2 linked regions of the Hydrogenovibrio crunogenus genome follow. The protein of the gene in region 1 interacts with the protein of each later gene in a pairwise test. Links are inferred from orthologs where the notes say so. Each region holds a gene or a part of one and is shown in the gene's direction. Other genes may lie near its edges.

What was found.
Region 2: the proteins of acpP (region 1) and GHNINEIG_RS10435 interact in binary tests that used the Escherichia coli proteins (3 or more experiments, as listed by UniProt). The link is inferred for Hydrogenovibrio crunogenus from one-to-one orthologs.

Annotation. Positions count from the first base shown.
Region 1 is NZ_CP032096.1:743,720-751,493, forward strand. What follows is about bases 3,765-6,500. They hold acpP (acyl carrier protein), read left to right. Parts: upstream 3,765-4,882; coding sequence 4,883-5,119; downstream 5,120-6,500. Other genes in these bases: fabD (ACP S-malonyltransferase), read left to right, coding at 3,765-3,961; fabG (3-oxoacyl-ACP reductase FabG), read left to right, coding at 3,971-4,711; fabF (beta-ketoacyl-ACP synthase II), read left to right, coding at 5,342-6,500. In the rest of the region: GHNINEIG_RS03470 (YceD family protein), read left to right, coding at 59-601; rpmF (50S ribosomal protein L32), read left to right, coding at 619-792; phosphate acyltransferase PlsX, read left to right, coding at 886-1,926; GHNINEIG_RS03485 (beta-ketoacyl-ACP synthase III), read left to right, coding at 1,974-2,951; more of fabD, read left to right, coding at 3,038-3,764; more of fabF, read left to right, coding at 6,501-6,580; GHNINEIG_RS03510 (aminodeoxychorismate synthase component I), read left to right, coding at 6,634-7,774. UniProt on the Escherichia coli protein: Carrier of the growing fatty acid chain in fatty acid biosynthesis.
Region 2 is NZ_CP032096.1:2,187,118-2,195,105, forward strand. The notes cover bases 2,293-5,242. They hold GHNINEIG_RS10435 (alpha/beta fold hydrolase), read left to right. Parts: upstream 2,293-3,325; coding sequence 3,326-4,159; downstream 4,160-5,242. Other genes in these bases: bioF (8-amino-7-oxononanoate synthase), read left to right, coding at 2,293-3,316; bioC (malonyl-ACP O-methyltransferase BioC), read left to right, coding at 4,163-5,092; GHNINEIG_RS10445 (LPP20 family lipoprotein), read right to left, coding at 5,089-5,242. Also shown: GHNINEIG_RS10415 (zinc metallopeptidase), read left to right, coding at 1-319; GHNINEIG_RS10420 (ComF family protein), read right to left, coding at 316-1,014; biotin synthase BioB, read left to right, coding at 1,085-2,101; more of bioF, read left to right, coding at 2,123-2,292; more of GHNINEIG_RS10445, read right to left, coding at 5,243-6,093; GHNINEIG_RS10450 (CsgG/HfaB family protein), read right to left, coding at 6,105-7,118; GHNINEIG_RS10455 (methyl-accepting chemotaxis protein), read right to left, coding at 7,134-7,988. UniProt on the Escherichia coli protein: The physiological role of BioH is to remove the methyl group introduced by BioC when the pimeloyl moiety is complete. It allows to synthesize pimeloyl-ACP via the fatty acid synthetic pathway through the hydrolysis of the ester bonds of pimeloyl-ACP esters.

The DNA of each region.
Region 1 (7,774 bases):
AAATGAGGCTGGATAATAATATCATTTATTTTTGACTTTAAATTGTAATAAGAGTATTATGCGCGCCATGTTTGATAAGCTTCCAGATTTGATTGATCCTGTTTACTCTGCGCAACATAATAAACAATTTGTTGCTAGAGTCAATCAAGCGCGTTTTCCGCGTCTCAAAGAGCAGTTGGTTTCAGCTGAAAATGATGTGGAAGTGAATGTGCAGTTTTACTATCACAAGCAGTTTAAGATGCATGCGTTTGATTTGCAGCTGAAAACGGTTTTTGTATTGGAATGCCAGCGTTCATTAAAGCCTTTTGATTATCCTGTGACGTCATCGGTCACAGGGGTGTTTGTTGAGTCAGCGGCTTTGGCAGAAGATTTACCTTCTGAAGTTGAAGTGTATGAGCTTTTAGAAGAAAAGATTTCGTTGATTGAATTGATTGAAGATGAATTGCTTCTAAATATTCCTTTAGCAGCCATTAATGATCAGTCTGAAATGGCATATGACAATCAACTGGAAGATGAAGAGGCTTCTTTAGAAGTCGATGAATTAGAAAAGAAAGAAAATCCTTTTGCAGTATTGCAGGGATTAAAAAATAACCCGAATTAAATTCAGGAGAATATAAAATGGCTGTTCAAAAAAGTCGAAAAACCCCTTCAAGACGTGGTATGCGTCGTTCTCATGATGCATTGTCTGCAACGGCAATCACTGTTGATGAAACAACTGGTGAACTTCACCGTCGTCACCATGTAACTGCTGATGGTTACTATAAAGGTAAAAAAGTCATTCAAGACAAATAATCTTTTTATGAGGATTTAGTTGGCGGCGCTGACTAGATCCTTCATTTCTTTTGTGTTTCTTCACGTCTACTATTTACTTTTTAGGATCTGACCTTGAGTATTAAAATTGCTATCGATGCGATGGGTGGCGACCATGGTATTAAGGTAACAGTACCTGCTTCATTGGAAGCGCTGTCCAAATTTTCTGATATTTCTATTGTGCTGGTAGGGAATCAATCCCTGATTGAAGCCGAACTTGCTAATCATAAGTATGACAAAAACCGTTTGTCTGTTGAGCATGCTGAGCAAGTTGTAGAAATGGACGATTTACCCTCAAAGGCTCTTCGAAATAAACGCAAATCTTCAATGAGAATCGCTTTGAATCTTGTAAAAGACGATGTTGCTCAAGCCTGTGTCAGTGCCGGCAATACTGGTGCTTTGATGGCCGTGTCTAAGTTTGTTCTGAAGACGTTACCGGGCATTGATCGACCAGCGATTTGTACTCAAATGCCCACCATGAAAGGACATGTTCATGTATTGGATTTGGGGGCCAATGTAGGCGCAGATGGCCAAAGTTTGGCGCAATTTGCTGTGATGGGGTCTGTTCTGGCGCAAGCGGTTGATAGCAATTCTCGCCCTAGAGTTGGGTTGCTTAATATCGGTGAAGAAGAAATTAAAGGTCATCAGCGCATTAAAGATGCCAATGAGATTCTTAAGTCTTCCGATGCGATTAACTATGTCGGCTATGTAGAAGGTGATGAAATCTTTAAGGGTGATGTTGATGTGGTCTCTTGTGATGGGTTTGATGGAAACGTGGCGTTAAAAGCCAGTGAAGGGGTGGCTAAAATGATTGCTTTTTATCTGCGTGCTGCCTTTAATAAAAACCTTTTGACCAAGCTAGCAGGCCTGGTGGTTTATCCTGTTTTGAAAGCTTTTAAGGCAAAAGTGGATCCAAGACGTTATAATGGTGCTTCATTTTTAGGGCTACGTAAAATTGTCATCAAAAGCCATGGTGGAGCAGATGTTTTTTCCTTCTATCATGCCATTGCGGAAGCGCGCTTAGAAGTGAATAAGAATGTTCCAGAGTTGATTGCAACAGAGGTAAAAACCATTCTTGAAACACATCGAGCGGATGATGTTCAAACCAGTGAATAAGTAAAAAGAAAGTTAAAATAACTTAAGGCGCAGCTAAAGCAGGTCTCATGAATCAAAGAATCTATAGTCGAATTGTTGGAACCGGTGGTTATCTTCCAGAGAAGGTAATGACTAATATTGATTTGGAAAAAATAGTCGATACCAGTGATGAGTGGATTCGAGAGAGAACAGGAATCGAAGAGCGTCGAATTGCAGCAGAACAGGAAACAACGTGTGATCTTGCTGAAAAAGCATCTTTACAAGCCTTAGAAATGGCGGGGCTAGAAGGCAAAGATGTCGAATTGATTCTGGTCGCGACTACCACGCCAGATAAAATCTTTCCCAGTACAGCTACCTTGTTACAACACCGTTTAGGAAATCGAGGTGCGCCAGCATTCGATTTGCAGGCGGTGTGCACCGGCTTTGTTTATGCGTTGAGCGTTGCTGACCAGTATATTAAAAATGGCATGTATAAACGGGTATTAGTTGTTGGCGCGGAGACATTGTCTCGTATTACGAACTGGAATGACCGCAATACCTGCGTTTTATTTGGAGATGGCGCTGGAGCGGTTGTTTTGGAAGCCTCGACTGAAACGGGTATTTTATCCACGCATATTCATGCGGATGGTCAATATGAAGAATTGCTACATGTTCCATCTGGTCCTTCTAAACTTCCTCAAACCGATGATGTGGCAGAAAAAACGATGTCAATGAAGGGGAATGAAGTCTTTAAGGTGGCAGTGAATACGTTAAGTAAAATTGCAACAGAAACGCTAGACGCCAACCAAATGCAAAAAGAAGATTTGGATTGGCTCGTGCCGCATCAAGCGAACTTAAGAATTATTAAAGCGACAGCTAAAAAGCTAAAATTAGGTGATGATCAAACCGTCATAACGGTTAATAAACACGCGAATACATCAAGTGCCTCTATTCCGCTTGCATTGAATGAAGCGGTGAGAGACGGGCGTATTCAAAAAGGCCAGACATTATTGTTAGAAGCGTTTGGTGGTGGTTTTACTTGGGGATCGGCTCTGGTTAAATTTTAACCTAAAATTTTTGTATAGCAGATAAATGCTTATCTCAGTAGCTTGTTAAACGATTAAAGTAACGTATTCGGAAGGACTTAATAATTATGTCATACGCTTTTGTATTTCCCGGTCAAGGCTCTCAGTCACTAGGTATGATGGCTGATATGGCGGCCAATTACCCTATTGTTAAAACCACCTTTGATGAAGCTTCATCTGCATTGGGCTATGATTTGTGGGATGTTGTGCAAAATGGTCCAGAAGAGAAATTGAACCAAACCGATATTACCCAGCCAGCAATGTTGACTTCTGGAATTGCAACATGGCGTGCCTTGGCAGAACAAAAAGAATTGTCACCAGCCTTTTTGGCTGGTCATTCATTAGGAGAATATTCAGCTTTGGTTGCTGCAGGCGTGATGACTTTGGCGCAAGGCGTTAGACTGGTTGCCGAAAGAGGTCGTTTAATGCAATCGGCTGTGCCAGCCGGTGAAGGTGCGATGGCCGCTGTTCTAGGGTTAGAAGATCAGCAAATTATGGATATCTGTGCAGAGCAAGACGGCGTAGTGGAAGCGGTTAACTTTAACTCACCTGGTCAGGTAGTTATAGCGGGTGAAAAGAAAGCAGTGGATGCGGCTTTACCCGCATTTGAAGCCGCAGGGGCTAAACGTGTGGTTCTGTTATCAGTAAGCGTGCCTTCTCATTGTTCTTTAATGAAGCCTGCCGCGGAGGCATTGGCAAAAGAGCTTGAAGGTATGACGTTGAATGCTCCCAATATTCCTGTTTTGCATAATGCGAGTGTTGAAAGCTATCAAGATGAAGCGTCAATTAAGCGTGCTTTGATTGAGCAGCTTTACCGTCCTGTGCAATGGGTTAAAACGATTGAGCAGATGAAAGAAAGTGGCGTAGATTCGCTTTATGAATTAGGTCCAGGCAAAGTTTTGATGGGTTTGAACCGTCGTATTGATCGTAAAATGGGGATGCAAGCTGTTTATGATTCGGCTACACTTACCGCATCAATAGAAACACTTTAAGGAAAGGTTATGTTATCTGGAAAAATTGCATTTGTAACTGGCGCAAGCCGAGGTATTGGTAAAGCGATCGCTTTGGATCTGGCAGCAAATGGCGCGACAGTTATTGGAACAGCTACCTCTGAAAAAGGTGCACAAGCGATTTCAGATTATTTGAGTGCTGCAGGTGCTCAAGGTACAGGGAAATGCTTAAATGTTACGGATGCCGATATGATTGCATCGGTTTTGTCTGAAATTACTCAAGAATTCGGAACCCCTACGATTTTAGTGAATAATGCCGGCATTACGCGTGACAACTTATTGATGCGTATGAAAGATGATGAATGGGATGATATTATTGATACCAATCTGAGTTCGGTTTACCGTATGTCAAAAGCCTGTTTACGCGGCATGATGAAAGCAAAACAAGGCGCTATTATTAATATTGCCTCTGTTGTAGGGGTTATGGGGAATGCTGGTCAAACCAACTATGCCGCTGCTAAAGCAGGCATTATGGGCTTTACCAAGTCTTTAGCCCGAGAAATCGGTGCGAAGAACGTAACCGTTAATACGGTTGCGCCAGGGTTTATTGACACCGATATGACGCGTGCGTTACCTGAAGAGCAACGTGAAGCATTAACACAACAGATTCCTTTAAAACGATTAGGAGAGCCTGAAGACATTGCTAAGACAGTTACTTTTTTAGCGTCAGAAGGCGGTAGTTATATCACCGGCCAAACATTAAATGTGAATGGTGGTATGTATATGATTTAACTGCCGTTTAATGTCTTTTTGGTCAAGAAGGCTTAAAGGGTTTGATTTGAATTCGCGAATGACGCCAAATTAGTTTTCAAAATAGCTTGAAAAAAAACAGAGATAAGGCGAAAATGAGCAAAATTTTTAAAAGATAAATTTTAACTTAATAAATAAACCGGAGAACATTCCATGAGCAGTATTGAAGAACGCGTCAAAAAAATTGTTGTTGAGCAATTAGGTGTAGAGGAAGATCAAGTTACAGCTGATGCTTCTTTCATCGATGATTTAGGTGCGGATTCACTAGACACAGTTGAATTGGTAATGGCATTGGAAGAAGAGTTTGATTGTGAAATCCCTGATGAAGAAGCAGAGAAGATTTCTACTCTAGCGCAAGCTACTTCTTATGTAGAAGCGAACTTAGATTAATTTCTAAGTGCGATTAAAAAAAGCCGTTTTTACGGCTTTTTTTGTTTCTGATATGTCAAAATATCAGGTAAGGTTTGGTGTGATTAATAATGAACTCTCGACACCTTTTATCCCATTATGGATAAAGAATCATGTTGCAGGCGCAACAAGGGGTGGTTAGGTACAGGTAATAGACAAAAGGTATCCTTGCCACTTTAGAGTAATGTTTAAGAAGGAATGAATATGAAAATGCGTCGTGTTGTCATGACGGGTGTCGGATGTGTGACGCCTCTTGGAAATACTGTAGAACAAACCTGGTCTGGCTTGTTAAAAGGACAAAGTGGGATCGATTTCTTAACGGCTTTTGATACTGAAAATTTCGCCGTTAAATTTGGAGGTGAGATCAAGGGTTTTGATATTACTGAGTATATTACCGCCAAGGAAGCCAAAAAAATGGATCCTTTTATTCACTATGGTTTGGCCGCAGGAACACAAGCCCTTAAAGATTCCGGTTTGGAAGTAACAGACGATAATGCATGTCGAATCGGTGTGTCTATCGGCTCTGGTATTGGCGGCATCGGATCGATTGAAAAACAACACGGTATTATGGAGAAATCAGGTCCTCGACGTGTTTCACCTTTTTTTGTTCCAAGTTCCATTATTAATATGGTTTCCGGTAATTTATCGATTATGCATGGTTTGAAAGGACCAAATATGGCGATTGGAACCGCTTGTGCAACAGGGACTCACAGTATAGGGGATGCCTATCGCATGATTCAGTTTGGGGATGCCGATGTCATGATTGCAGGCGGTGCTGAACATGCAACAACTCAACTTGGTGTGGCCGGGTTTGCGGCCGCCAAAGCTTTATCGACTCGTAATGATGACCCGAAAGGGGCGAGCCGTCCTTGGGATCAAGGGCGTGATGGTTTTGTACTGAGTGATGGTGCTGGTGCCGTCGTGTTAGAAGAGTACGAGCATGCAAAAGCCCGTGGTGCAGAAATATATTGTGAAATTGTCGGGTTCGGCATGAGTGGAGATGCTTACCACATGACAAAACCGGCTGATGGCGGAGAAGGCGGAGCGCGTTGTGTAACCAATGCGCTGAATAATGCCGGCATTACGCCAGAGCAAGTAGATTATATTAATGCGCACGGAACTTCTACACCTGCTGGAGATGTCTGCGAAGCCAGTGCCATTAAATCGGTGTTTGGTGAACATGCCCACCGTTTGGCTGTCAGTTCAACCAAATCCATGACAGGGCATGCTCTAGGTGCTGCAGGCGCTATGGAAGCAGTCTTTACGGCATTAGCCATCAAAGAACAAGTCTTACCCCCCACAATCAACTTAGAAACACCTGCTGAAGGGTGTGACTTAGATTTTGTACCTGGTGAGGCACGCCAAGCCAAGGTGACTTACGCTGTTTCCAACTCGTTGGGATTCGGTGGAACAAATGCGTCCCTGGTTTTTGGAAAGGTTTGATGCAGATTGATTATTCAATCTTAAGCCTAAAGTAAGGTCAGAGAATCGTTAATATGGCCGATATGTCGTCACAGTTGTTTCAAGTCCGTTCTGAGGCTTGTACAGCTGTCGATCTTCTTCAACTTCATCAGTTTCATTCTGACCGTTATCCTTTTTTGCTTGAAAGTGTTGCTCATGGCGCTTTGGGTCGTTATGACATTCTGTTTGCTTTCCCACAAGACAAGAAAATTTTGTCTTCGTTCGAGTCGGCTGAAAAGTTCTTAACCGAGTTTGAAGATTCTTTTAAAGCGGTAAAATGCGAAACAATTGAAACCGATTTACCCTTTACCGGCGGGTGGTTTGGCTATTTCAGTTATGATTATGCTCAGGTGGTTGAACCCTCCTTATCCCTACCTGTCTCTGAATTGCCACTCGCTATTTTAGTGCGTGTGCCCGCGGCCATTATTTATGATCATCAGACAGAGCAACTTCATTTCATTGTCGAAACCGATTTTTCACATTTATTGGATGAAATGCAGCGTGATTTTAACCATGCGAAAGTCGAGCCGCTCAAACGCCAGAAAATTCAAATTCAACAACAATCCGAAGAGCCTGAACAAAAATACCTAGAGGGTATAGAGGCCATCAAGGAATATATTTTGGCAGGCGACATCTTTCAGGTGAATTTGTCACGGGAATGGCAGCTGTCACTAGAAAATGATGAGTATCTGCCGCTGTATCAATCATTGAGAGAGCATAATCCAGCGCCTTTCGCTGCCTGTGTCAATTGGGGAGATTGGCAAATTTTAAGCTCTTCACCTGAACGATTGGTGCGCTATCAAGCACCTTGGGTAGAAACCCGTCCGATTGCCGGAACACGGAAACGAAGCCAGGATGACGCCGCAGATAAGGCATTGATTGAAGAGTTGATTTCTCACCCTAAAGAAATTGCTGAACACATCATGCTGATTGATTTAGAAAGAAACGACCTAGGGCGTATCTGTCAATCAGGATCGGTTGAGGTCAATGAGTTGATGGGGGTGGAAACGTATGAGCATGTGCATCATATCGTTTCAAATGTCAGAGGGCATTTAAAAGAGGGGATGACACCACTTGAAATCATTCATGCCACCTTCCCCGGCGGCACGATAACAGGGTGTCCTAAAATTCGATGTATGGAAATCATCGCAGAACTAGAGAAGATGCCTCGTCAGG
Region 2 (7,988 bases), 1.4 Mb from region 1 along the record:
ATTCAGCGGAATCGCCTTAATGATTACCCCTGTTTTAATTCCACTGCTTCACACACCCATGATAGGGCTAGTAACGTTTGGCGCTGGATTTATTGCCATGGGAGTGCCAGTCATGATTCATTTATCCACTCTGCCCGTCGAGTTTGATGCCAGTTATAAGCGCGCACTCCCACTCCTAAAAGAAGGACATTATCTTTCCAACAATGATCTGAAAAAAGCACATAAGATTTTACGTGCCTGCGCCATGACCTATGTTGCGGCATCATTATCGAGCCTGTTTAATTTGTGGAAATGGATTCGAGCCATTAAAGGGCGCTAAACCACTTTATCGGTGGCTTTTGCGGCAACCCAAGCTTGTATATTTAAATGCGGATGACTGCGTTGCAAAGTCTGAGCAAGTTGATCCAGAGTGGCTCCCGTGGTCATCACGTCATCCAATAAAGCTACTTCTTTAATATCTGCAAGATTAGACGCCACATTCTCAATCACAGAAAAAGCATCTTTGACATTTTTCTGTCGTGCCTTCGCATCCAATAACGCTTGGGAGGATGTGGCTTTCACTCGAGACACCTCATTCGACAAAACCGGAATCCCTGTCCTTTTAGAAAGCTGTTTCGCCAACTCTAAAGATTGGTTGAAGCCTCGCTCCAATAAACGTGAAGAATGTAACGGCACAGGAATAATCACTTCAGTCAAACCGACATCCAAGCGATCCATCCATAAGTCGACCAACAACCGACTGATATGAATCTGTTGATCAAATTTTAGTGATTGAATCAAATCTTGCACCACACTCTCATAATAAAACGCCGCCTGAGTGCGATAGAATGCAGGTGGCGTTACCAGGCAACGCCCACAGATTTGTGTCTTCGACATTTTTTCAGCACAGACAGGACAACACCGGTCCGGTCGAATCATTTTTTTCAATAACTCGGGCGCTAAATCAACCGATGTACCTTTTTGTTCCGTTAACGCACAGACCGGTGGAAACAACCACTTTTCAAATCGGTTCATATTTCTTAAGATAGTTTGCTTGCTAAATAAGCTATAATAACGTAACGAAATGCAATAATGGAAAGAAGATATGGCACTGGGTGACGTACGCAACGATTGGACTCTCGAAGAGATTAAAGACATTATGAATCAACCGTTTAACGACTTGATGTTTCAAGCGCAAACGGTTCATCGTCAACACTTTAATCCAAATGAAATCCAAACCAGTACACTGGTTAACATTAAATCCGGTGGTTGTGCGGAAGACTGTGCCTACTGCTCTCAAAGTGCCCGCAACCAAACCGAAGTTGAAAAAGAGCAGATGATGGAAGTGCAAGAAGTCATTGAACAAGCTATGGCCGCCAAAGAAAAAGGTGCCACCCGTTTGTGTATGGGCGCGGCTTGGCGCAACCCGACCAAAAAAGACTTCCCACGCGTACTGGAAATGGTACGAGTCGTTAAAGATTTGGGATTGGAAACCTGTCTGACTCTCGGCATGCTGAATGATGATCAAGTCAAGCAATTGAAAGAAGCTGGGCTGGATTACTACAACCACAACCTGGATACATCAGAAGCGTTCTATCCTAAAATCATCACGACCCGAAGCTATCAAGACCGTTTGGAAACCATTGATAAGGTGCAGGAAGCCGGTATCAATGTCTGCTCCGGAGGCATCATCGGCATGGGCGAGCAACACAAAGACCGTGCCGAACTTATCCGCACTTTCGGCACCATGCGCCATCATCCTAACTCAGTTCCGATCAACTTATTGGTACCGGTTGAAGGCACGCCTTTAGCCCATATGAAAGATAAAACCGATTCTTTCGAGTTTATCCGAGTCATCGCGACGGCACGGATCGTGATGCCACAAACTTACGTTCGATTATCTGCAGGCCGAATGGAATTGACTGACGAAGCGCAGGCCTTATGTTTCCTTGCAGGCGCCAACTCGATCTTTTACGGAGACAAGTTGTTGACGACCGACAACCCAGAAGCTGGGCATGATGAGCAATTGTTCGCGAAACTCGGTATTCAAATGCAGCAAAATGCCAAAGCGGAAGCCGCGGCCAAAAAACTCGCTGAACAAACCACAGAGCTGACCGCCTAACCCTGCGTACCAGTTTCTTATATGGCCATTGAATCTATCAAAAACCGTTTTGCGCCGGTTTTAGCAAAACGGGAAGCCGAAGCACTCTATCGCCGCCGTCCACTCGTCACGTCTCCACAAACGGCCGAGATGCAAATCAATGGATTACAGGTCATTAACTTTTCCTCGAATGACTATCTCGGCTTAGCCAATCACCCTGCACTCAAACACAGTTGCGAAACCATTCAAGACCTCAGTTATGGCTCCGGTGCGGCCCATCTAGTCACGGGACATCACTTGGAACATCATCTGCTGGAAGATGAACTGGCCGACTGGTTAGGTTGTGATCGTGCTTTACTGTTTTCCACTGGCTATATGGCCAATTTAGCGGTTCAACAGACCCTGATGCAGAAAGGCGATTGGATCATTGCTGACAAACTGAACCATGCCTCTCTGATTGATGGTGCACGGTATTCCGAAGCCGAGCTTAAACGTTATCCTCACTTGGACATGCAAGCATTGGAAGCACGCTTACAAAAAGCACAACAGGAAAACCGCCAATGCTTGATTGTCACCGATGGGGTCTTCAGCATGGACGGAGACTGTGCTCCATTAAAAACCATTCAAACATTAGCCAAAACCTACCAGGCCTGGCTGTTTTTAGACGATGCTCATGGCTTTGGCACGCTGGGAGAACACGGTAAGGGAACATTGGCGCATTTCAACCTCACTCCAGATGAAAACACCATTATCATGGGGACACTGGGTAAAGCATTTGGCGCATCAGGTGCCTTTGTGGCCGGCAGTGACGTGCTTATCGAAACCTTGATCCAAATGGCTCGACCTTATATTTACACCACGGCCATGCCACCTATTAATGCTCGAGTCGCACGTACCGCTCTAAAACAAGTTCAACAGGCCGATGCGGAACGCGAAAAGCTAAAACGCAATATCGAACACTTTCAAACTGGAGCAAATCAACTCGGTCTGACTCTATGGCCATCAGACAGTGCCATTCAACCCGTAATGCTGGGCGACAGTCTGCAAGCCATTCAATGGTCCGAGGCTTTAAAACAACAAGGACTTTGGGTCACGGCCATTCGCCCACCAACGGTACCTAAAAATACCGCCAGACTCCGGGTGACGCTATCTGCAGCACACACTGCGCAACACATTGAAAAATTATTACAGGCTTTAGCTCAGTGCCAAGATGATTTTCCAACATCAAACACGTAAAATAGCGCCATGGAAGAAATCACCCTGCATACTGACACCCTGCCTTATCTTGGCAACTTACCCACTGAGCAAGTCGAAAGCTTGACACTCATACATGGCTGGGCGGCAGAAAATTCGATCTGGGATGATTGGGCAAAAGAAACCCTTTGCCCCTATTTCGAAGTCACTCTGATTGAGTTACCAGGGTTTGGACAAAGCCCCCCTTTTGAAACGCTGGCACAAGAAGACATCAATGCAGCCTGGTTGGCAGTTTTAGACGCTCAGCTCCCCGAGCAGACCCATTTATTAGGCTGGTCACTCGGTGGATTGCTGGCACAACAACTGGCTGAGCAGTTTCCAGAAAAAATCAAGACCCTTACTTGTCTCGCATCTACCCCCCGTTTCGTGCAGAACGATGGCTGGAAATGGGCTGTCAGTCCACCATTGCTTACTGATTTCATCAAAGCGATGGGCGTTGAGTATGGCGGTGTGCTGAAACAGTTCTGGCGATTACAACTGCAAGGTTCAGACAATGCGCGCCCCTTAATGAAAAAACTCACTCAACACATGACAAACCGACGTTTGCCGCATTATTTAGGATTGATACAAGGTTTGTATCTACTGCGTGACATTGATAACCGAGACTTATTGTTAAGATTGGAACAGCCAACCTTATGGCTACTGGGAGAACATGACCCTTTAATTCCGAAGGAATTAATAGAAGACCTTGCAAGCCTTCAACCAGATGGTAAAACCTGTCTAATTTCAGGTGCCAGCCACATGCCTTTTTTTTCACACCCGGAAGAAACGGCGCAACAACTGATTCAATTCCTTCAAGCGCACCCTTACAAAGCGGCCCCTTAAGATATGCAAAAATTCAGCAGAGCTCATATTCAAAAACATTTTAATCATGCTGCCGTCAGTTATGATGAAGCCGCCGTGCTGCAAAGACAAGTCGCAAGCCATGTTGATGAGCGTTTAGAACTAGTCATTATCGAACCTAAGAGCATTTTGGATGTCGGAGCAGGGACAGGGATCTTAACCCAAAAACTGATACAACGTTACCCAAACGCCAATATCGTCGGACTGGACTTGTCTCACAACATGCTTGAAAGGGCACAGAAAAATCTGGCTCGTTCACACTGGAAGGGGTTACCAAAGTTTCTATCAAACGTATTGGGATTGACAAAGCCTCAGGCTAAATTCATCAATGCTGATGCCAATCACATCCCGTTAGCCGATGACTCGGTCGATTTGATTGTCACGAACCTGATGTTGCAGTGGTGTGATGATCTGGACACGGTCTTTCAAGAGTTTCGTCGCGTATTAAAACCTGAAGGGTTACTAATGCTCACTACTTTCGGGCCTGACACGTTAAAAGAACTGCGCCAGGCCTGGTCAAAAGTGGACGGTCAGGAACATGTCAATACTTTTATTGACATGCATGATATCGGGGATGCCTTGATTCGCAACGGCTTTGGTCAACCCGTCATGGATGTTGAGCACTTTACACTGACTTATGAAAAACCCATTGGCGTTTTAAAAGATTTAAAAGCGATTGGCGCCACGAATGCGACTGAGAACCGTCAACATGGTTTAATGGGTAAACAGCGTTTTATGCAAATGCTGGAAGCCTATGAACAACAACGTCAAAATGGATTAATCCCAGCAACTTATGAAGTGATTCACGGTCATGCTTGGGCTACTCCCGAGGTGATAAAAGGACCCAACCGTAATCGTGAAGGGATAGTGGAAATCAGCCTAGATGAGTTCGCCAAACAAACCCAATCGCTTTAAAGATGACGCAACCCAACCACCTGATTCACCCCTTGTTGTTCTAGCTGTTTTTTTAGCTTAGTGGCGGCATTATTTAATGCCTGATCCAGACTTTTAACCGCTTGGCCTTTTAAATGAATTTGATTGCCCCCAACTGAACTCCCTTGGCTTAAAATATCAATATTCAACACCACGCGTGCAATATGAAATCCATAGGCTTGAGATGAATTAAGCTGGGTTCTCAAACGAACCACCGTTGCTGAATTTGAGGCAACTGAGGTCGCCACTCGGAATCCTTTCTGACTCAAGGCATGTTGAATTAAACTCACCCATTTTTGACTGGGTTGATCCGCTTCAATTTTCCACTGAATTTGGGATTTTAATTGATTGGCTTGGTTTTGATAATGCGTTAAAAACTGTCGGTAAGATCGTAATGAAACAGTTGGATTTAACGTTTCCAGAATCCTGAGCGTCTGTTCGAATGTTTTTAATGAATCCAGGCTGTTTTGATAAAACAGATACTGTACTAAAGCACTGTTTTGGGATTGGTTTTGTTCCGCCGCAGTTAATAAAGAAACCTGTTGTTGCACTTGTCGCTTCAAGTCGTTAAATAATTTTTTCTTACTCACTTTCAGCAATGCGACATATTTATCATACGACAATCGCTCCACTTCCAAAACCTGGTAATCCTGGATGGTGATCTCAGAAACTTGAGAACGAATCTGCTTCTGTGTGGTTCGATCGACAAGCGTATAAGTCGATTCTTTAACATTCAACCGAGTTTCAAAATCAGACGCCACCTGAATACTTAGCTGAGAAGCAATGTCCACTAACGCCGCTTGAATCGCCGCTTTTCTAGAAGTCCCTTCTCCTGCACCGTATAACGCCTTTCCTGCCTTGTCAGTCGGTAACTGTAAAAACCATCCCGGCATCGGCTTTTCAGCCGTCGACAAAGGCTGAGTGCTTTGTGTACTGCACCCTTGTATGAGAAGAATCAACCAGACTACATTCCAAAGCTTCATGCCATATCCTTTTATCGGGAAATTTGTGATAACGCTTTTTCACGCTTCAGCATGATTTGATCAATTCGAACCACAGCTTGGTTAATTTCATCCACAGGCTCTTTCTGAAGTTTATCCGCCATTAAATAAAGACGTTTTGCATCTTCCAATTCACCTTGTGCTTCTTTAACCACCCCTAAATTATAAGCTGCTACATAGGATCGATTCTGAGTTGAAGTCAACAACGTCCCTAATAGTTGTTCTGCTTTATCCAAGCGCCCAGCTTCAATATAATCAATGGCGATGTCTAATGTATTTTCTTGTTTCGAGGTGTAATCTAAATCAGGATCATCGAGTAATGAGACCGACATGGTGGTGTAATGAGGCGTCAACTGATACACAAATTCATTGGCGATTTCACTCGCTAATTTTCCTAAGCCATCAGACTTGGAAGGTAAAACATTACGATCATCTTGACAGTGCTTCCACTGGTAATTTTTTGAAAAAGCATCGGCGTAAATAATATCGGCTTTACTCACATCCGTCATTTTAATATTCGCGCTCAAATCAATACTGCGGCTAAGACATGAAACTAGGTAAGATCGAATCTCTTTACACTTATCATCAATACATTTTGTCCGTTTTTCATAATGACGATTGTCTTTAACCGACGCTGAAATCACTTCACCAGAGATAAAGGCTTGTGCGCCTAAAATCTCTCCAGCTTCAACCATATTTGAATCGTTAACCACGCCGCTGTATTGCAGTTTCTGTTCTTCTAAAATGCGATCCATTTCGTTTCGGCTAACCGTTGTAAAGTACTTCTGACCATCCACAGTTTGGTTTGCCAACAAAGCCTCTATCTTGCCTGCCAAACCGACTGTATCGTCCTTGAAATCGGAAACGGCGATTTGTTTTGTTTGGGCTGCACGGTCAATCTTAGCAGGCTCCAACACCTGAATCTTTACATTTTTTGAGCACCCTGTAGAGGCCAGCACCATCCAAGCCGCCATAGCGAAAAACATGCCTTTCATCCGTAATGACATTTTCATTTACCTGTTTTATTTAATCACTTCAGGCAGCGCAGCCATTTGGACCTTTTTAGGAGCTGCCAACCTATTATTTTGTCCTGGCTTTACACGGAAGTAAGTGACCTGACTGCGCATCTCTTCCGCTTCGCTCTTAAGCATATCGGCTGCATGCGCTGTTTCTTCGACCAATGCCGCATTTTGCTGGGTCACACCATCCATGTCTTCAACCGCTTCATTGATCTCCTCAATACTCTTCGTTTGCTCGTTATTGGCTTTTGCAATGTCTGAAATAAAACGGTCCATCTGTAAAATCATTTCCAGAATGGATGAAAACTCCTGTTCTGATTTCGCAACCAATCCTTCACTGTGCGCCACCTGACTCACGCTCGTTTCAATCAAGCTTCGAATTTCTTTGGCGGCTTCTGCAGACTTTCCAGCCAAGGTACGAACTTCACCGGCCACCACAGCAAACCCTCGACCCTGCTCACCTGCTCTTGCAGCTTCTACCGCCGCATTCAGTGCCAACAAATTGGTCTGAAAGGCAATAGAGTCAATCAGTCCAATAATGTCGGAAATTTTCTGACTGGATTCTGACAGTTCCTGCATCGAATTCATTGTCTGAGACATGACCGCCGCGCCACTATCCGCTTGAACTTTAGCTGATGAAGCTAAATCGGAAGCTTCTTTGGCGCTGTCTGCATTCTTACGCACGGTTTGCGTAATCGACTCCATAGAATTAACGGTTTCTTGCAAAGTAGATGCTTGCTGTTGAATACGGTCCGATAAATCCTGACTGCCTGAAGCTATCTGACTGGAAGCATCATTCACGGTTTGCGATGACAACATTAACCCAGACACCGCACCACTGACATTATCCAAAGAGGC